3 regions of the Leifsonia sp. NPDC058248 genome follow, and region 3 is predicted to be linked to each of the others. Evidence: predicted binding sites of a transcription regulator. Region 3 holds the regulator's gene; each other region holds the start of a gene.
What was found. Region 3 encodes HrcA, which represses chaperone genes, less so after heat shock. Its sites were predicted from a motif close to TTNGCACTCGNNNNNNNCGAGTGCNAA; they were not measured.

Region 1 (6,941 bases), on a different contig from region 3:
AACGGAAGGGCGTGAGGGTGGCGAACGCGGCAGACGACCGGGCATCCGCCGGCCATCCCGACACCGGGCTGAGCGAGCGCGACGCGGCGATCCTCGCCTTCGAGCGCCAGTGGTGGCGTCACGCCGGCGCCAAGGAGCAGGCCATCCGCGAGGAGTTCGGCCTGTCCGCGGCACGGTACTATCAGCTGCTTGGGGCGTTGATCGACTCGCCCGCTGCCCTGCAGCACGACCCGATGCTCGTCAAGCGGCTCCAGCGACTGCGTGAGGCACGCCTGGCCGCCAGAAGCACCCGGACGCTTGCGTCCGACGACTGAGGACCACCGACACGATGGCTGAGAAGTACCCGAAGGACCGTTTCGACACGATCCCCGACGATCTGCACCGCGTCGGCGCCCACCGCGCGCCACGACCGAAGGGCCGCGGCTGGATCGGGTTCGGCTGGGCGGCGCTCGCCACGGTGGTGCTGGTGGGGCTCGGGGTCTTCGGGCTGTCGCTGGTCGACGGTGGGAACTCGTTCACAGGCAAGCTCGGCTCGCCGAGCGCCACACCGACGAAGACTCCGACCCCGACTCCGACCATCACCCCGACGGTCAACCCCGCGCTCTCGGTCAACGTCTTGAACGGAACCGCCACGGCGGGCCTCGCCAACAAGGTGGGCGACACCCTCCAGGCCGCGGGCTGGAAAGTGGGCGCGCGCGCCAACGCCAGCGACAACAACCTCACGCAGACCGTCGTCTACTACTCCGACCCGAAGAACCAGGCGGCAGCTCTCGGCGTCGTGCAGTCCCTGCCGGGGGCGAAGATCGCCGTGACGCAGGACTACGTGGAGACGGGCGCCGATCTGACGGTCGTCGTCGGCAGCGACTACAAGGGCTGATCCCCGCCGCCGGGGCCGACGGAACCGGTCCATGTTTCATGCGTGTTTAACTTCCAACGAATTCTCGTCATTTCCCGTTCGAATCCCGTAATCACTGGTGATTACTTGGAATGAAAGCATTAGTATCTGGATTCAACGCGCCGGTGATGGGCCGTCGCTACGAAACACAGCAATGGGAGTAATGCATGGCGAACGGAACCGTGAAGTGGTTCAACGCTGAGAAGGGCTACGGCTTCATCACCGTCGAAGGTGGGGGACAGGACGTTTTCGTTCACTACTCCGCGATCGACATGAGCGGCTACAAGGTCCTCGAGGAGGGCCAGCAGGTCGTATTCGAAGTCGGCAGCGGCCAGAAGGGCCCGCAGGCCGAGTCGGTGCGTCCGGCGTAGCACGCAGCAACCAACCAAGGAATGAGCGCCGCCCTCCCGAGGGGCGGCGCTCTTCTGTCTGCTGAGCTCTTCTGTCTGCTGACAGGGGACTCGCCTTGCACTCTCCAGCCCCGAGTGCCAGAATCGCTTTTAGCACTCCATCTGATCGAGTGCTAACTATTCGCATCTTTCGCAGACGTCCGGGAGGGACGAGAAACAACCATGGCAAAGATCATTGCTTTCAACGAGGACGCGCGCCGCGGCCTCGAGCGTGGCCTGAACATCCTGGCCGACACCGTGAAGGTGACGCTTGGCCCGCGCGGTCGCAACGTCGTGCTCGAGAAGAAGTGGGGCGCCCCCACGATCACCAACGACGGCGTCTCGATCGCCAAGGAGATCGAGCTCGACGACCCCTACGAGAAGATCGGCGCCGAGCTCGTCAAGGAGGTCGCCAAGAAGACCGATGACGTGGCCGGCGACGGAACCACCACGGCCACCGTGCTCGCACAGGCCCTGGTCAAGGAAGGCCTCCGCAACGTGGCCGCCGGTGCCGACCCCATCACCCTGAAGCGTGGCATCGAGAAGGCCGTCGCCGCTGTGACGACCGAGCTCATCGCCAACGCCAAGGAGGTCGAGACCAAGGAGGAGATCGCCGCCACCGCGTCCATCTCCGCCGGCGACGCCGAGATCGGCGACCTGATCGCCGAGGCCATCGACAAGGTCGGCAAAGAGGGTGTCGTCACCGTCGAGGAGTCGAACACCTTCGGCACCACCCTCGAGCTCACCGAGGGCATGCGCTTCGACAAGGGTTACCTCAACCCGTACTTCGTCACCGACCCCGAGCGCCAGGAAGCGGTCTTCGAAGACCCGTACATCCTGATCGCCAACCAGAAGATCTCGAGCATCAAAGACCTGCTCCCGATCGTCGACAAGGTGATCCAGGCCAACAAGCAGCTCCTGATCATCGCGGAGGACGTCGACGGCGAGGCTCTGGCCACGCTCGTCGTGAACAAGATCCGCGGCATCTTCAAGTCGGTCGCCGTCAAGGCCCCCGGCTTCGGCGACCGCCGCAAGGCGCAGCTGCAGGACATCGCGATCCTCACCGGCGGCCAGGTCATCTCCGAGGAGATCGGCCTCAAGCTCGAGAACGCGACGCTCGACCTGCTCGGTTCGGCCCGCAAGGTCATCGTCACCAAAGACGAAACCACGATCGTCGAAGGTGCCGGCGACGCTGAGCAGATCGCGGGACGCGTGTCCCAGATCCGCAAGGAGATCGAGAACACCGACAGCGACTACGACCGTGAGAAGCTGCAGGAGCGCCTGGCGAAGCTCGCCGGCGGTGTTGCGGTCATCAAGGCCGGAGCGGCCACCGAGGTCGAGCTCAAGGAGCGCAAGCACCGCATCGAAGACGCCGTGCGCAATGCCAAGGCCGCCGTCGAAGAGGGCATCGTCGCCGGTGGTGGCGTCGCCCTCATCCAGGCCGGCAAGACCGCCTTCGAGAAGCTCGAGCTGACCGGCGACGAGGCGACGGGCGCGAACATCGTGCGTGTCGCCATCGAGGCCCCGCTCAAGCAGATCGCGATCAACGCAGGCCTCGAGGCCGGCGTCGTCGTCGAGAAGGTCCGCAACCTCCCGGTGGGCCACGGCCTCAACGCCGCGACCGGCGAGTATGTCGACATGCTCGCCGCCGGCATCAACGACCCGGTGAAGGTCACCCGCTCGGCGCTGCAGAACGCGGCGTCCATCGCGGGCCTGTTCCTCACCACCGAGGCCGTCGTCGCCGACAAGCCGGAGAAGAACCCGGCCCCGGCCGGCGACCCGACCGGCGGCATGGACTTCTAAGTCTCACCGCAGCACCTGAAGGGGCGTCTCCTCGCGGAGGCGCCCCTTCTGCGTGCCCGGGTGCTCCAGGCCACTGGGACGCCTCACGCAATCGAGTCCGGAGTTGCTGGGTCGAAGCGAGCGATTTCGACCCAACAACTCCGGACTCGATTGCGGGGAGGCGCCCCCGGCGCCGTCAGCTCGCCGGGAGGCCCGTCTCGGGTGTGGCTGCGAACCGGGCCAGCGGCAGCGAGATCCGGAACGTGGCGCCGCCCCCTTCGGTCTCCACGACCTCGACGGTGCCGTTGTGGGCGGCGATGATCGACGACACGATCGCGAGGCCGAGACCGCTTCCGCCGGTCTCGCGGGTCCGCGACGTGTCGGCCCGCCAGAAGCGCTGGAAGATCTTCTCGCGGATCTGCGGCGGGATGCCCTCGCCGTGGTCGCGCACCTCGAGGATCGCACGTTCGGTCTGGTGGTTGACCTGCACCACGATCTCGATCGGGCTGTCGTTGTTCGTGAAGCGCAGCGCGTTGCCCATCAGGTTGGTCACCACCTGACGGATCTTGTTCTCCTCCGCCATCACGATCGCGGGCTCGGCCGCCGGCACCTGCGGGAGCAGCACCTGCTCGGCCGTCTCCACCTGGAGGGTCGAGCCGGCGCGCCGCGGGCGGCGGCTGCGGAGGCGTGCGATCGTCGCCCCGGCGAACGAGATCGGCCCGGTCGAGCTGGACGCTTTCGCGGCGGGCTCGGGGACGGCCATCGGCACCGTGTCGAGGCCCGGCTCGTCCGCTTGGACACGGGGGCGCAGGATGGCGTCGGGGGTCAGCACCGTGACGACGCGTCCGGGAGAGCCGGCCATCGCATCCATAGCGGCGTCGCGCGCGATCGGCACGAGGTCGACCGGATGCAGGTCGAGCGGTTTGGTCTCGTCGAGTCGCGCGAGCTCCAGGAGGTCTTCGACGAGGACACCCATGCGGATGGCCTCCTTCTCGATGCGGTCCATCGCCTGGGCGACGTCTTCGGGCGTCTGGAGGGCGCCCATCCGGTACAGCTCGGCGTAGCCGCGGACAGAGACGAGCGGGGTGCGCAGCTCGTGGCTGGCGTCGCCGACGAACCGGCGCATCTGGTCGATGGTCCTGGCGCGGTCGTTGAAGGCGCGGTCGATGCGGTTCAGCATCGTGTTGAGCGAGCGGTTGAGGCGGCCGACCTCGGTGTTGGGGGTGGCGCCGCCGAGCCGCTGGCTGAAGTCTCCGTCGGCGATGGATGCCGCCGTCTCCTCGACCGCGCGCAGCGGGGCGAACGTCGTGGTCACGAGCATCCGGGTGAGACCGGCGCCCACGATGACCACGATGACGCCGAAGCCGAGGAAGATCGCCAGGAAGCTCGCCATCACCGTGTCGATCTGGCCGGTGGACGTGGCCACGATCGCGGTGCCGAGCGAGCCGGCGGGCGTCGTCAGCGTGACGGTCTGGGTGAGCGCGCGGTAGATCGTGTGGCCGTCTTTGCTCGGCAGGTTGATCGCGCCCTGCTGGCTCCACTGCTTGCCGTCGGCCAGGTTGAGGGACTTCGGGACGGCCGGGCGACGCGCCCCCGGGATGTTCTCCCAGTTGGCGCGCACCAGCTTGCCGCCCGAGTCGTAGAGCGCCGCGAAGTAGTTCGAGGAGCTCCCGTCGGACGCGATCTTGTCACTGTCCGAGCTGCTGCCGTAGAGGTAGGCGTTGAGGTTGTTCGGCTGCGAGGCGGCGTTGAGCTGGGCATCCAGCTGGTTGAGCAGCACGGGCTTGAGCATCGCCATCGTTCCGATGCCCGTGACGAGCAGTCCGAGCGTCAGCATCAGCACGGTCACGCCGGTGATCTTGGTGCGGAGGGAGATCGCGTTCCAGCGATCGAGTAGGCGTGCGTGCATCAGGCCGCCAGTTTACGAAAGCAAGCTGTGGCCATGGTGTGCGCGGTCAGACCTTTGCAGCCTTGAGCATGTACCCGAACCCGCGCTTGGTCTGGATGAGCGGCTCGCTCGAGTGCGCGTCCACCTTGCGGCGCAGGTACGAGATGTAGGACTCGACGATGCCGGCGTCCCCGTTGAAGTCGTACTCCCAGACGTGGTCGAGGATCTGCGCCTTGCTGAGCACCCGGTTGGGGTTGAGCATCAGGTAGCGGAGCAGCTTGAACTCGGTGGGGCTGAGCTCGATCGCGGTGTCGCCGACGAACACCTCGTGGGTGTCCTGGTCCATCGTCAGCTCGCCGGCACGGATGACGGCGTCTTCGTCGGCCTGCATCGTGCGGCGCAGGATGGCCTTGATGCGGGCGACGATCTCGTCGAGGCTGAACGGTTTCGTCACATAGTCGTCGCCACCGACGGTGAGGCCGGTGATCTTGTCTTCGGTGTCGTCCTTCGCCGTGAGGAACAGGATCGGCGCGGTGTAGCCGGCGCCGCGCAGGCGCTTGGTGACTCCGAAGCCGTTCATGTCGGGGAGCATCACGTCGAGGATGATCAGGTCGGGCTCCTCTTCGAGGACCGCGGAGATGGCTTGAGCACCGTTGCCGACCGCGCGCACGGCGAACCCGGCGAAGCGGAGGCTGGTGGTGAGAAGATCGCGGATGTTGGGCTCGTCGTCGACGATGAGAATACGGGGTCCGGCGTTCATGCAGACCAGTATCTGCGCGTTAGCTGAATCCAACCTGTGAGTCCACGGTGTGCCGTGAGTACATGGCTCTGGCGAGGCCGGTGTGAACGGTGGATGCTGAGAGGACACGCGCAAGGAGGACGCCATGCCCACACCCACCGTCATCATCGCCGGGGCCGGTCTCGCGGGAGCGACCACCGCCACCCAACTGCGCGAGCGCGGGTACGAGGGCCGCATCCTCCTCCTCGGCGCCGAGGCGCACCACCCGTACATCCGCCCGCCGCTGTCGAAGGAGTACCTCAAAGGCGACGCCGAGAGGTCCGAAGCGTTCGTGCATCCGGATGACTGGTACGCGCAGCACGACGTCGAATTCCTGCCGGAGACGATGGCCGGCTCGTTCGACGGACCGGCCCACGAGTTGTTCGTCGCCGGAGGCAGCCGGCTCACCTTCGACAGCCTGGTGCTCGCGACCGGTGCGAGCCCGCGGCGCTTGACGGTCCCCGGGGCGGGCCACGGCGCGGTGTTCGTGCTGCGCACCATCGACGAGAGTGAATGGCTGCGCGCGGCCCTGGCGATCGGCGGCCGCCGCGTGGTGATCGTCGGCTCGGGTTGGATCGGGCTGGAGGTCGCCGCCGCCGCCCGCGGATACGGCAACGAGGTGACGGTGCTCGGACACTCCGCGGTCCCCCTCTCGGCGGCGATCGGCGTGCAGCTCGGCCGGATGTTCGAGCAGCTGCACCGCGACAACGGGGTCGAGTTCCGCAACGGAGCCTCCGTGGTCGCCATCGACGGCAGCGACGAAGGCCCGCGGGAGGTCGTCACGAGCACGGGGGAGCGGCTGCCGGCGGACATCGTGGTCGTCGGCGTGGGAGCGGCGCCCAACACACTGGTCGGCGAGCGCTCCGGGCTGCGGCTCGGGAACGGCATCCTGGTCGACGCCGGGATGCGCGCCAGCGCGGAAGACGTCTACGCGGTCGGAGACGTGGCCGACCCGTACCTCCGGGCCATCGGCCGGCACCTGCGCAACGAGCACTGGGCGAACGCCATCGCGGGCGGCACGGTCGCCGCACGCAGCATCCTGGGGGAGGACGCGGCCTACGACGACATCCCGTACTTCTACTCCGACCAATACGATCTGGGCATGGAGTATTCGGGTTACGCGCCGCTCGCGGCCGACGCCGAGGTCGTCATCCGCGGCGACGAGGGGGCGCGCGAGTTCATCGCGTTCTGGCTGCACGACGACCGCGT
Region 2 (6,941 bases), on a different contig from region 3:
GTGATCCTGGGCTTCATCGGCCGCAAGAAGGAGCCGGCGGCCAAGGGCTTCTGGCTCACCGGCATCATCACCGGTTTCGTCAGCATCGTCATCGCGCTGGTCGTCTGGGCGGTTCTGATCGTCGCGCTGATCGCGCTGTCGGCGTACCGCACGAACCTCCAGTACTGATTCGGGGACTCGTCCTCGAACGCAGGCCGGCCGGCGCTCAGCGCCGGCCGGCTTCTGCTGTTCCAGGAGCCGGAATGCGGTTCGCCCTCAGCCGTCGAGACGCTCGACGAGCAAAGCGGTGTGCTTGCCGCCGACCCGGGTGAGCACGATGGTCGCGGACTCCCCGCCGCTCAGCGACAGCCGCTTGCGCAGGGCGGCGGGGTCGACATCCACCCCCCGCTTCTTGATCTCGAGGGTGCCGATGCCGCGCTCCTTGAGGGCCCGTTTGAGGTCGCGCTCCTGGAACGGGAGCTGCTCGAGCACACGGAATCCCGCGGCGAACGGCGTCTGCGCGGGGGCATCCGTGGTGAAATAGGCGATCCCGTCGCTCACCATGCGGGCGTCGAGCGAGCGGGCGAGGTCGCCGATGAGCCGGGCCCGGATGACCGCCCCGTTCGGCTCGTACAGGTACGCGCCGAGGGTGCCGGTCTCCACATCGTCGCTGTCGGACGCCGCCGTCAGCTCGTGCGCCTCGTCGCCGTGGAGCACCAGAGCAGCGCGCCGGATGCCCGGCCGGGCGAGCGCGCCGAACCAGAGGCCCATCTCGACGAGCTGGCCGTCGACGGAGATCCACTGGGCCTCGGCTGTCGACGGGATGAGGTCGCGGTCGAGTCCGGGCCCGAGCTTCACGCCGACCGAGCGCCCCGTTGCCAGCTCGAAAGCGAAGCCGAGGCTCGGCGAGTACTCGTCGGGGTCGGTGAGACGCGACGTCTGCCCGTGACCGGCCGTGCGGCGCGCGGGGTCGAGGAACACGCCGTCGACGCTCCGCAGGTCGGCGTCTTCGGCACGGCCGAGCTGAACGGTGGCGTTCGGGAAGGGCGCCAGGTTGAAGCTGGCGATCGCGGCGGTGACCTCGTCGGCCTCCACCGCCGTCACCTCGAGCTCGAGCGCGGCGAGAGCCATCGCGTCCCCGCCGATCCCGCAGCCGAGGTCGGCGACATGGTCGAGCTGGGCGGCCGCGAAGCGGCCCGCGTGCCGGGCGGCCACAGACAGGCGGGTGGCCTGCTCGAGCCCGGCCTCGGTGAACAGCATCCGGTCGGCGAACGGACCGAACTTGACCCGCGCCCTGGCGCGCAGCTTGGACTGCGTGAGCACGGCGGCGACGAGGCCCGGCGGGTGGCCCGCTTTGCGTAGATCGCTCACCAGGCGGAGCACGTCGGCCTTCGAGGTGTACGGCGGAAGGGAATCGAGCAGTCGCAGACCTTCGGCCGACAACAGCTCCAGCAGTTCCGACCGTTCCATGCCTTCACGCTACCCTCTTGGCACTCACGTTGCGTGACTGCTAACGAACCCTCTAAACTCGTGTTAGCACTCTCAGTGCGAGTGTGCTAACTCCAGTCTTAGTTCAAGCCAGTGTTTAGTTGAAGAAAGAGGTCAACCGTGTCGGTCTCCATCAAGCCGCTCGAGGATCGCATCGTTATCAAGCAGGTCGAGGCTGAGCAGACCACTGCTTCCGGTCTCGTCATTCCCGACACCGCCAAGGAGAAGCCGCAGGAGGGCGAGGTCATCGCTGTCGGCCCCGGCCGCATCGACGACAACGGCAACCGCGTCCCGATCGACGTCGTCGTCGGCGACAAGGTCCTCTACTCCAAGTACGGCGGAACCGAGGTCGCCTTCTCCGGCGACACGTACCTCGTGCTCTCCGCTCGCGACGTTCTGGCCGTCGTCGTCCGCTGACGACTCGGCTCTGAAGGGCCCGGATGCTTCGGCATCCGGGCCCTTCGTCGTCTCGCGGATGCCGGCCGGCCGTCTGCGCGGTGCGTAGACTCACAGGAATGTCCCAGAGCGAAACCGAATCGGCAGCCGTCACGGCCGCACCGTTGTCCGAGCACCGTCGCTCCGGGATGATCTACGCCATCTCGGCGTATGTGCTGTGGGGCATCCTGCCCATCTACTTCCTGTCGCTCGTGCCCGCCAGCGCGTTCGAGATCGTGGCGTGGCGGGTGCTGTTCTCGCTGGTGTTCTGCGCGATCCTGCTCACGGTCACGCGAAAGTGGCGCGCGTTCGGCGTCCTGCTGCTCAACAAGCGCGTCGTGTTCACGATGGGCGTCGCGGGCGCCCTCATCTACGTCAACTGGCAGACCTATGTGCTCGCCACGGTCTCCGGGCACGTGGTCGAAGCAGCGCTCGGGTACTTCATCAACCCGATCGTCACCGTCTTCCTCGGCGTGCTCGTGCAGCGCGAGAAGCTCCGCGTGGCGCAGTGGGTCGCGGTCGGGGTCAGCGTGGTCGCGGTGATCGTGCTCGCGGTCGGGTACGGGTCGATGCCGTGGATCGCCCTCATCCTGGCCTTCTCCTTCGGGTTGTACGGGCTGATCAAGAAGCGGGTCGGCGGCTCGGTCGACGCCGTCTCCGGCCTCACTCTCGAGACCATCTGGCTCAGCCCGGTGGCCATCGTCCAGCTCATCGTCGTGGGCGCCACCGTCGGAATCACGATCGGCACCATCAGCCCCTGGCACACCGTCGCCATGATCGGCACCGGCGTCATCACCGCCGTTCCGCTGCTGTTCTTCGCCGCCGCCTCCCGACGACTGCCGCTGATCTACATGGGATTCATCCAGTACTTCGCGCCGTTCATCCAGTTCCTGGTCGGTGTCGTGCTGCTGCACGAAGCCATGCCGCCGGAACGCTGGGTCGGGTTCAGCATCGTGTGGCTGGCCCTGCTCATCCTCACCGTCGACATGATCTTCGCCGCGCGCTCCAACCGGCGGGCAGCCGAACTCGACATCGCGACCGTGGAATAAATCCCCAGGGTTCTGCCGTTAGCATTGCCAATACCGCTTGTGAATTCATTGGCCGCGGCGCCGGTGGCGGGCGGATTCTCCCGTTCCTCGCGACGCTTAAAGGGGTGAAATGGATCAGACGGATCCGTTCGGCTTCATCGGTTTGACCTACGACGACGTGATGCTCCTCCCCGGGCACACCGACGTCATCCCCAGTGAGGCGGACACGTCCTCGCAGCTCACCAAGCGCATCCGGGTGGCCTCCCCGCTGCTGTCGAGCGCGATGGACACCGTGACGGAATCGCGCATGGCCATCGCAATGGCACGCAACGGCGGCCTCGGCATCCTGCATCGCAACCTCTCGATCGAAGACCAGGCGGCGCACGTCGACAAGGTCAAGCGGTCCGAGTCGGGCATGATCACGAACCCGGTGACCACGACACCCGACGCCACCGTCGAAGAGGTCGACCTGCTCTGCGGCCAGTTCCGTGTGAGCGGGCTCCCGGTCATCGAGGGCGACGGCACCCTCGTCGGCATCATCACCAACCGCGACATGCGGTTCGTCTCGCCGTTCGAGCGCACCACCACGTACGTCCGCGATGTGATGACGCGTCAGCCGCTCATCACCGCTCCGGTCGGAATCGACCCGGACTCCGCGATCGCCATCTTCGCGCAGCACAAGATCGAGAAGCTGCCGCTGGTCGACGCCGACGGCAAGCTCCGCGGCCTGATCACCGTCAAAGACTTCGACAAGAGCGAGCAGTACCCGAACGCCACCAAAGACGACGAGGGCCGCCTCCGCGTCGGCGCCGCCATCGGCTTCTTCGGCGACGCCTGGGAGCGCGCGATGACGCTGGTCGACGCGGGCGTCGACGTCCTCGTGGTCGACACCGCCAACGGCGACAGCGCCGGCGTGCTCGACATCATCCGCCGCCTCAAGGCGGAGCCGCGTGCCTCGCACGTCGACGTCATCGGCGGCAACGTGGCGACGCGCTCGGGCGCCCAGGCGCTCATCGACGCCGGAGCGGACGCCATCAAGGTGGGCGTCGGACCGGGCTCGATCTGCACCACGCGCGTGGTCGCCGGAGTCGGCGTCCCGCAGGTCACGGCCGTCTACGAGGCTTCTCTCGCCGCCCGCGCGGCCGGTGTCCCGCTCATCGCCGACGGCGGTCTGCAGTATTCGGGCGACATCGCCAAGGCCCTCGTCGCCGGAGCCGACACCGTGATGCTCGGCTCCCTGCTCGCCGGAACGGCCGAGTCGCCCGGCGACCTGGTGTTCGTCAACGGCAAGCAGTTCAAGAACTACCGCGGGATGGGCTCGCTCGGCGCGCTGCAGACCCGCGGCAAGAAGACCTCGTACTCGCGCGACCGCTACTTCCAGGCGGATGTGCCGAGCGACGAGCAGCTCATCGCCGAAGGCATCGAGGGTCAGGTCCCGTATCGCGGCCCGCTCTCGGCCGTCGCCTACCAGCTCATCGGCGGACTCCGCCAGTCGATGTTCTACGTGGGCGCTCGCACCATCCCCGAGCTCAAGGAGCGCGGCAAGTTCGTGCGCATCACCGCGGCCGGGCTCAAGGAGTCCCACCCGCACGACATCCAGATGGTGGTCGAGGCGCCCAACTACCGCCGCTGACCTTCCCGCCCACCGCCCCCCGCTGACCGGCGATTCCGCTGCGGTCCGCCGATCCGCAATCGAGTCCGGACTTGTTGGGTCGAAACTCCGCGTTTCGACCCATTGAGTCCGGACTCGATCGCGTTGCGGAGCGCGATCAGGGTGCGACAGCGGCCAAGCGGAGGATCGCCTCGGTGAGTACGGACGGCGAGCACGCGAAATTGAGCCGCGCGAAGCCGGCGCCCGGGGAGCCGAAGTCGGGGCCGGGCAGGAGCGCGACCCGGGCCTGGTCGAGGGCGACGGCGCTCGGGTCGTCGCCCCAGCCGAGCTCCCGGAAGTCGAGCCACGCCAGATAGCTCGCCCGGGGTTCCCGGTAGCGCACTTCGGGCAGGTACTGGGCCAGCAGCGTCGTGAGCAGGGCGCGGTTCGCCTCGACGGCCTCGAGGACGTCGTCGAGCCAGGGCCCGCCCGCGGTGTACGCGGCCTCGGAGGCGATCCGGCCGAACAGGCTCGTCCGCACCTCGACTTCGTACGGAAGGCCGGAGAGGAGGTCGCTCATCCGGTCGCCCGCTGCGACGAACAGGGCGCACTTGAGCCCGGCGAGGTTCCAGGCCTTGCTCGCGGCGTGGGCGGCGATCCCGTGCTCCCGTGCGGCGTCGGAGACACTGAGGAACGGCGTGAAGGCGGCATCGGAGTGGGTGAGCGGTGCGTGCACCTCGTCGCTCACCACCACGGCGTCGTACCGGGCGGCCAGCTCGGCGACGGCGGCCAGCTCGGCCGCCGTGTGCACGAGCCCGACCGGATTGTGGGGATTGCAGAGCAGGAATGCCCGGGCGCCGGACGCGAACGCCCGCTCGATCCCGGCGAGGTCGAGGGACCATCCGGCGCCGTCGTCGAAGCGGAGCGGAACCTCCTCGACGACTCCGCCCGCCTCCGGCACCATGCCGAAGAACGGCGGATAGACGGGCGGGGTGATGATCACGCGGTCGCCCGGGCGGATGACCAGCCGCAGGGATTCCACGATGACGACGCTCACATCCGTCGTGGTCGTGACGCGCTGCGGGTCCACCTCCCAGCCCCACGTCGACGACGCGTAGGCGGCGAATGCACTCTGCACGTGGCGGTCGGGGCCGACGTACCCGGTGTCGGAGCGCTTCACGGCGTCGATGAGGGCGACGGCGATCGGCTCGGCGAGCGGGTAGTCCATCTCGGCCACGAACAGCGGAAGCACGTCATCCGGATACGCACGCCACTTCTCGCTCGTCCGTGTGCGGAGTCTCTCCAGGGGGTCGGCCGCGATCGTCATGGTCCCACTCTGCCCGTATCCGCCCGAAGACGCATCCATGTCGCCCTCGCCATAGACTGATCGGGTGAGTATGGAGATTGAGATCGGACGCGCCAAGCGCGCTCGCCGCGTGTACGCCTTCGACGACATCGCGGTGGTGCCGAGCCGGCGCACCCGCGACCCCGAGGATGTCTCGGTGTCCTGGTCGATCGACGCGTACCAGTTCTCCATCCCGTTCCTGGCGGCGCCGATGGATTCCGTCGTCTCCCCGACGACCGCCATCATGATGGGCCAGCTGGGCGGTCTCGGCGTCCTCGACCTCGAGGGCGTGTGGACCCGCTACGAAGACCCGGAGCCGCTGCTCGCGGAGATCCGGCAGCTCCCCGCGGGCAAGGCCACCTCGCGCATGCAGGAGATCTACTCCGAGCCGATCAAGCCCGAGCTCGTCACCAGCAGACTGGCCGAGATCCGCGAAGCGGGTGTCACGGTCGCCGGCGCACTGTCGCCGCAGCGCACCCAGGAGCTCTACGAGACGGTCGTCGCTGCAGGCGTGGACCTGTTCGTCATCCGCGGCACTACCGTGTCGGCCGAGCACGTGTCGAAGAACGTCGAGCCCCTCAACCTCAAGAAGTTCATCTACGAACTCGACGTGCCGGTGATCGTCGGCGGCGCCGCGACCTACACCGCAGCGCTGCACCTCATGCGCACCGGTGCGGCCGGCGTGCTGGTCGGCTTCGGCGGCGGAGCGGCGTCCACGACCCGCTCGACGCTCGGAATCCACGCCCCCATGGCCACGGCGGTCGCGGATGTGGCCGGAGCGCGCCGCGACTACATGGACGAGTCGGGTGGCCGCTACGTGCACGTTATCGCCGACGGCGGTCTCGGCAGCTCTGGCGACATCGTGAAGGCGATCGCGTGCGGCGCCGACGCGGTGATGCTCGGATCCACGCTCGCGCGCGCGACGGATGCACCCGGCGGCGGCTGGCACTGGGGCGCAGAGGCGCATCACGCGCAGCTGCCCCGTGGCAACCGTGTCGCGGTCGGTCAGGTGGCTCCTCTCGAGGAGATCCTCTACGGGCCGGCGCCGGTCGCCGAAGGCACCGCCAACCTGGTG
Region 3 (6,941 bases):
GACGCGAGAGCCGCCCTGCGCGGATCGGTGGAGCTGACCCTGCGCGGGCGGCTTCTGGCGGACGCCGTGGTGCGACGCCTGCTGGCCGACGACTGACGCGTCTTCGACGAGGTCGTCGCCGGCCGGCGGCTAGCTGACGAACTTGATGGCGACCGGGTAGGTGTAGAACTGTCCCTGGTTCGCCTTGACCGCCGCGATGATGCTGAAGACGATGTTGATCACCCAGGCGGCGAGCAGGATGAACAGGCCGACGAAGACGATCGACAGGATCCAGCCGACGACGTACGCGATGAAGATCGTGATCTGGAAGTTGAGCGCGGTCGCGGTGTGCGTGCGCACGAACGGGCCCTTGTCTTTGAGCACGAGATATCCGATCAGCGCCGGAATCCAGTTGAACAGGATGCCGCCGATGTGCACGAGGGTCGCCCAGAGCTTCTCGTCGGAGGGACTGAGCTGCTGCGGGGCGCCGCCGTACGGGGCGCCGGGCGGGGGAGGCGGGGGCGTTGCGGACATTTTCACTCCTAGGCTGCGCCCGTGAACGGGCGGGTCGTGGACCTGTGTCGTCCCCAACTGTAGGCCCACAGCGTCGAAACTGAGAAGGTGCCGAGAGGATCGGGCCCTCTCGGCACCTCGCCGGATCAGCGCGTCAGCGCGCTGTGCGGTCAGTGCTTCGCGTCACTTGATGAAACGGAAGTTGACGGGGTAGCGGTAGGTTCCGCCGCTGTTGACGCGCACGAAACCGAGAATCGAGAACACCAGGTTCACGACGTACAGGATCCACGGGATGAGCGTGAGGAACACCCAGCCGACCGGCGTCAGGATGAGGGCGATGCCGAGGATGTACGACACGAGCCACACGATGAGCCAGGTGATCTGCCAGTTGAGGGCTTCCTTTGACTCCTGACGGGTCAGCTGACCGCGGTCCTTGAACACGAGGAAGATGATCAGCGAGGGGAGGATCCAGAGGATGCCGCCCAGGTGCGCGAACGAGGCCCACTGCTTGTCCTGGGCCGGGTCGAGCGGAGCGGCCGGCGCCGCGTAGGGCTGCTGCGGCTGCTGCGGCGGTTGCGGAGGCTGTTGCGGGGGGACTCCGCCGGAGTTCGGATCGATCGGAGGCTGGTTCTGGTCGCTCATGATCGGTGCCTTTCGTTCGAGATGGTTCGAAGCGAAACCGCTCGGCCGGCCGCGACCTGCCGATCAGTGCGAGCCGCGCTGTTGTGGCATCGCATGCATACGGTACTGCCGGGAATCTCGCAGGTGCAATGAATGTGACTGCGTGTCGGCGCGTTATGATTAGCACTCAGGATCAGCGAGTGCTAACACGTTTTCGGGAGGCGAGTCGGATGGTGTCTGATCGGAGCCTCGAAGTGCTTCGCGTCATCGTGCAGGACTACGTCGCGTCCCGTGAGCCGGTCGGCTCCAAGAGCATCGTCGAGCGGCACGCGTTCGGCGTCTCGGCCGCGACCATCCGCAACGACATGGCCGCGCTCGAAGAGGAAGAGCTGATCGTCGCACCGCACACGTCGTCCGGACGGGTGCCCACCGACAAGGGCTATCGCCTGTTCGTCGACCACCTGGCGGAGGTCCGGCCGCTGAGTCCGGCGCAGCGTCAGGCGATCGAGATGTTCCTCGGTCAGTCCATCGACCTCGACGATGTGCTCGCCCGCACGGTGAGACTGCTCTCGCAGCTGACCAACCAGGTGGCACTGGTCCAGTATCCGTCGATGACCCGCTCGCGCATCCGGCACATCGAGCTCGTGATGCTGGCGCCTCGCCGCCTGCTGAGCGTGCTCATCACCGACTCGGGCGCGGTGGAGCAGCGGACCATCGAGCTCGGCGCCGACCTGAGCGACGAAGACGTGGCCGAGATCCGCGGGGCGATCAACGGCGCCTCAGCGGGGCTCTCGCTCGGGGACGCCGCGAGCCGGCTCCGCGACCTCCCGGATGCTCTCACCGATCGCACCCGTGCGATGGTCCACCCCGTTGCGACCGCGCTCATCGACCAGATCGCCGCCAACCGCCAGGACAAGCTCGTCATGGCGGGCGCCGCCAACCTGGTGCGCACCGAGCACGATTTCACCGGGAGCATCTACCCGGTGCTGGAGGCCATCGAGGAGCAGGTCGTGCTGCTGAGGCTCTTCGGCGAGATGGCCACGGATCAACACGGCGTGGCCGTGAGCATCGGCCGGGAGAACGCCGCCTTCGGGCTGGCGGAGACCTCGATCCTGTCGAGCGGGTACACGTCGTCCGGCACGGACATCGCCCGCCTCGGAGTGCTCGGACCGCTTCGCATGGACTACTCCAACAACATGGCCGCCGTTCGCGCGGTCGCCCGTTACCTCTCCCGCCTGCTGGGCGAATAAGAAACGAACGAGAAGGAAAAGCCGTACGTGGCCGACCACTATGAAGTCCTGGGCGTTGAGCGCAACGCCACCCCCGACGAGATCAAGAAGGCGTACCGCCGTCTGGCCCGGGAACTGCATCCCGATGTGAATCCGAGCCCGGAGGCGTCCGAGCGGTTCAAGCAGGTCACCCACGCCTACGACGTGCTGAGCGACCCCAATCAGCGCGAGCAGTACGACCTCGGTCCGCAGCCCGGCTTCGGCGGGGCCGGTGGCGCCAACTTCGGCGGCTTCGGCGACATCTTCGAGACGTTCTTCGGAGGCGGCGGCGCCACCCGCGGACCCAAGTCGCGTCGCGAACGCGGCCAGGATGCGCTGCTCCGCGTCGAGGTCGAGCTCGACGAGGTCATCTTCGGCACCCACCGCGACCTCGAAGTCGACACCGCCATCGTCTGCGAGACGTGCAATGGCTCCTGCTGCCAGCCGGGCACGGCTCCCGTCACCTGCGATATCTGCCACGGCACCGGCAGCATCCAGCGCTCGGTCCGCTCGCTGCTCGGCAACGTCATGACGTCGAGCCCCTGCGGCACGTGCCGCGGCTACGGCACCGTCATCGCGACCCCGTGCGTCACCTGCCAGGGCCAGGGCCGAGTTCGCGCCCGCCGCACGGTGCCGGTCGACATCCCGGCCGGCGTCGACACCGGTCTGCGTCTGCAGATGCCGGGCAGCGGCGAGGCGGGCCCCGCGGGCGGCCCGAACGGCGACCTCTACCTCGAGATCAAGGTGAAGCACCACGACGTCTTCAGCCGCGACGGCGACGACCTCCTGTGCACGCTGGAGGTCTCGATGACGGATGCGATCCTCGGCACCACGGCGACCGTCAAGGCCCTCGACGGCGACATCTCCCTCGACCTCAAGGCCGGCGTTCAGAGCGCGGACATCCTCACCGTCAAGGATCGCGGGATCACGCACCTCCGCGGCAGCGGGCGGGGAGACCTGCGCGTGGGCATCCAGGTCGTGACGCCGACCAAGCTCGACCACAAGGAACGTGAGCTCATCAAGCAGTTCGCGGCGACCCACAAGCACGCCGACCCCAGCCTGGCGCATTTCCAGCAGGGCCTGTTCGCCAAGCTGCGCGACCGCTTCCTCAACGTCTGAGCGTCTCGTGAGCTCGCTGTACCTCCGCGAAGACCTCGAAGCCGTCGAGGTGGGCGCCCGCCTGTCCATCACCGGCGCCGAGGCCAAGCATGCGGCGACCGTCAACCGCACCCGGCCCGGGCAGACGGTGATGATCGGCAACGGCCGCGGCCTGGTTGCGACGGGCGAGGTCATCGACGCGACAGCGGCGGAACTCACCATCGACGTCGAGACCGTCCTGCGGGTCGACCGGCCGCAGCCGTCGATCACGCTGGTCCAGGCGCTGGCCAAGGGCGACCGCGACGAGCTCGCGATCCAGGCGTCGACCGAGCTGGGCGTCGACCGCGTGGTTCCATGGGCCGCATCACGCTCGGTCTCCCGCTGGGAGGGTGCCAAGGTCGCCAAGGGCCGCGAGCGCTGGTCGGCGATCGTGCGCGAGGCGGCGAAGCAGTCGATCCGCGCCTGGGTGCCCGAGGTCGGTGAGCTGGCCTCGACCAAGCAGGTCGCTGCACTGGGGGCGGACTCCCGGGTGCTGGTGCTCGAACCGGATGCGTCCACGCCGCTCACCGCGCTGGTTCCGGATGCTCGCCCGATCGTCCTCGTCGTCGGACCCGAAGGCGGAATCGCGCCGGCGGAGCTCGAGGCGCTGACGGCCGGCGGAGCGGAGCTGGTGCGACTGGGTGAGACCGTGCTGCGGACGTCGACGGCCGGTCCGGCGGCGCTGGCCGTGCTGAACGGTGCGCTCGGTCGGTGGTGAGGGTGGGTCGGTGGTGAGGCTGGGCCGGTGGTCGCCTCCTCCACAGGCGCGCTCCGGCTGGAGTTATCCACAGGGTTAAGTGCTGGTCAGGCGCTGTTTCTCATCGCCGAAATGTCGGTGGTCTGTGATTGACTCGATCTATGACTACCGATCGTGCGGCCCGCATGCGGGAGCTGCTTGCCGAATTCGCGGCACCGGCAGCGCTCGATCGCGACCAGCTGCTGGGCGCGCTGAGCGCCCTCGGCGAGCTCCAGGCCGAGCTCGATGCGGTGAAGGTCCGAATGAGCGGCGAGGTGTCGTTGCGCTCGGTCGTCGTCGGAGAGCAGAACCCTGTCACGCGCGCCGGGTACGCCGGCGTCGCGTCGCTGCTCGCCGAGCGGTGGCGCGTCAGTCTTCCCGCGGCCCGGCAGCTGTGTGCGGTCGGCGAGGCGGTCGCGTCGCGGATCTCCCTGGTCGGCGAAAGGCTCCCTGCGCGGTTTCCCGCCGTCTCCGAGGCGCTCGGGACTGACGTGCTCGGGGCTGACGTGCTCGGAGCCGAGGCGCCGCAGAGCGCGTTACGCGCCGAAGCCCCTCGACTCAGCGTGGAGGAGGCCGCGGTCATCGTGCGCGAACTGAACAGGGCGGCACCGAATTGCGGCGTTGACGAACTCGGTGAGGGCGAACGGCTCTTGGTCGACCATGCCGCCGAGCTGAGCGTGGCCGAGCTTCGTCTCCTCGCCGTTCATGTCAGGGATCGTCTGGATCAAGACGGCATCGAGCCGCGCGAAGAGCGACAGAAGCGTCGCCGCTCTCTCACGATCCGAACGATGGCAGACGGAATGACGCACGTCGACTGGTATCTCGATCCGGAGTCGGCGGGCTACGTCGTCGCGGCGATCGACGCCGTCGTCGGGCACGGTCTGCGCTCCGTCCGCTTTCAATCGGTCGGTTCGCAGGCGGTCGCCTTCCACGAGGAGGGGCCAGACGCGGCCGCTGACGTGCCGGACCCTCGCACGATCGCGCAGCACCGATCGGATGCCGGCGCCGAGGTGTTCCGGCATTTCGCGGGGTGCGCCGAGCGTGACGCACTGGGTGGTCCGGCTGTCACGATGGTCGTCCGCGTCGACCTCGAGACGCTCCGACACGGCACTGGCACGGCACAGCTAGACGGCGTTGCGTCGCCGGTCAGCGCAGGCGCCGCACGCCGGCTCGCAGCGGACGCGCGGGTGATCCCGGTCGTTCTCGGCGGTGCCAGCGAAGTCCTGGACCTCGGCCGCAGCTGCAGACTCTTCAGCAGGGCTCAGCGTCTGGCACTCGCCGAACGCGACGACGGATGTGCGTGGCCGGGATGCCCGCATCCTCCGCGCTACACCGAAGCCCATCACATCCGATAGTGGGAGGCGCACGCCGGTCCGACCGATCTGTCGAACGGGGTGCTCCTGTGCTCGAGCCATCATCACCGGGTCCATGACGACGGCTGGGATCTCGCGGTGCGCGACGCGGTGCCCTATTTCGTCCCGCCTGCGCACATCGACCCGCGGCGACGGCCGCGAGCAGGAGGCAGAATCCGGCTGCGCAGGATCGCGTGACGCGGCAGGGTGGAGATGTGACTTCGCCGAGGCAGTTCGCCGAGCGACCCCCACTCACGGAGCCGAACTCTAAGATAGAGGGTATGGAAACCGACCAGCGCTCCATCTTCGCGCGGATCATCGCCGGGGAGATCCCTGCCGACATCGTCTACGACGACGAGCACATCATCGCGTTCCGCGACGTCGCGCCCAAAGCACCGTTGCACCTGCTCGTGGTGCCCAAGACGGAGCAGTACCGAGATGTGGTCGAGCTGGCTGCCGGCGATCCGGCGCTGCTCGCCGAACTGGTCGCGGTCGCCGACCGGCTCGCCGACGAGCACGCCGACGGCGATTTCCGCCTGATCTTCAACACCGGGGCGGGAGCGGGACAGACCGTGTTCCACGTCCACGCCCACGTTCTGAGCGGACAGCTCGAGGAAGGAAGCCTTGCCGACTAGCGAATCAACGCCCCAGCGCAGCGAGGGGCAAGCCGAAGCGCGGTTCGACGTCGACGGCGTCGCCATGGTGCGGCTCCTCGGCCCGCAAGACCGGCTGCTCACGACGCTGGAGCGCCAGTACCCGCTGGTGAACGTGCACGTCCGCGGCAACGAGATCTCCCTCATCGGCGACCCCGCCCAGGTGGAGGCCGCACGCCGCCTCATCGAGGAACTGCTGCAGATGGTGCGCAACGGCCAGGAGATCAGCCCGGCCGAGGTCACCAGCTCGGCACGGATGCTCGACACCGACCTCAACCTGAGCCCGTCAGACGTGCTCAGCCAGGCCATCCTGACGGCGCGCGGCAAGAGCATCCGTCCCAAGACGCTCGGCCAGAAGCAGTACGTCGACGCCATCGACCACAACACGATCGTGTTCGGCATCGGCCCCGCCGGCACCGGAAAGACCTACCTCGCGATGGCCAAGGCCGTGCAGGCTCTGCAGCGCAAAGAGGTCAACCGCATCATCCTGACCCGGCCGGCGGTGGAGGCGGGGGAGCGGCTCGGCTACCTGCCCGGCACCCTGACCGACAAGATCGACCCCTACCTGCGGCCGCTCTACGACGCGCTCAACGAGATGATGGACCCCGACATCGTGCCCAAGCTTCTCGCGGCCGGCACCATCGAGGTGGCCCCGCTCGCGTACATGCGCGGTCGCACGCTG

Region 1: a site for HrcA is predicted at 1,396-1,422, ahead of groL (chaperonin GroEL). Genes of this name have one in related genera too.
Region 2: a site for HrcA is predicted at 1,467-1,493, ahead of groES (co-chaperone GroES). Genes of this name have one in related genera too.

What each region holds. Positions count from the first base shown of each region.
Region 1 covers NZ_JBHVXB010000012.1:47,258-54,198, reverse strand. Annotated here, with positions in the region: gene ACFVV5_RS17390 (DUF3263 domain-containing protein) at 12-314, shown strand; gene ACFVV5_RS17385 (LytR C-terminal domain-containing protein) at 329-877, shown strand; gene ACFVV5_RS17380 (cold-shock protein) at 1,063-1,266, shown strand; gene groL (chaperonin GroEL) at 1,468-3,087, shown strand; gene ACFVV5_RS17370 (sensor histidine kinase) at 3,263-4,975, opposite strand; gene ACFVV5_RS17365 (response regulator transcription factor) at 5,022-5,714, opposite strand; gene ACFVV5_RS17360 (NAD(P)/FAD-dependent oxidoreductase) at 5,839-6,941, shown strand, end outside.
Region 2 covers NZ_JBHVXB010000006.1:76,946-83,886, reverse strand. Annotated here, with positions in the region: gene ACFVV5_RS11190 (DUF4190 domain-containing protein) at 1-168, shown strand, start outside; gene ACFVV5_RS11185 (SAM-dependent methyltransferase) at 256-1,449, opposite strand; gene groES (co-chaperone GroES) at 1,588-1,884, shown strand; gene rarD (EamA family transporter RarD) at 1,983-2,951, shown strand; gene guaB (IMP dehydrogenase) at 3,061-4,563, shown strand; gene ACFVV5_RS11165 (MalY/PatB family protein) at 4,700-5,848, opposite strand; gene ACFVV5_RS11160 (GuaB3 family IMP dehydrogenase-related protein) at 5,919-6,941, shown strand, end outside.
Region 3 covers NZ_JBHVXB010000002.1:127,808-134,748, forward strand. Annotated here, with positions in the region: gene hemW (radical SAM family heme chaperone HemW) at 1-96, shown strand, start outside; gene ACFVV5_RS03700 (DUF4870 domain-containing protein) at 130-513, opposite strand; gene ACFVV5_RS03705 (DUF4870 domain-containing protein) at 676-1,134, opposite strand; gene hrcA (heat-inducible transcriptional repressor HrcA) at 1,344-2,363, shown strand; gene dnaJ (molecular chaperone DnaJ) at 2,391-3,500, shown strand; gene ACFVV5_RS03720 (16S rRNA (uracil(1498)-N(3))-methyltransferase) at 3,508-4,236, shown strand; gene ACFVV5_RS03725 (DUF222 domain-containing protein) at 4,377-5,609, shown strand; gene ACFVV5_RS03730 (histidine triad nucleotide-binding protein) at 5,888-6,241, shown strand; gene ACFVV5_RS03735 (PhoH family protein) at 6,231-6,941, shown strand, end outside.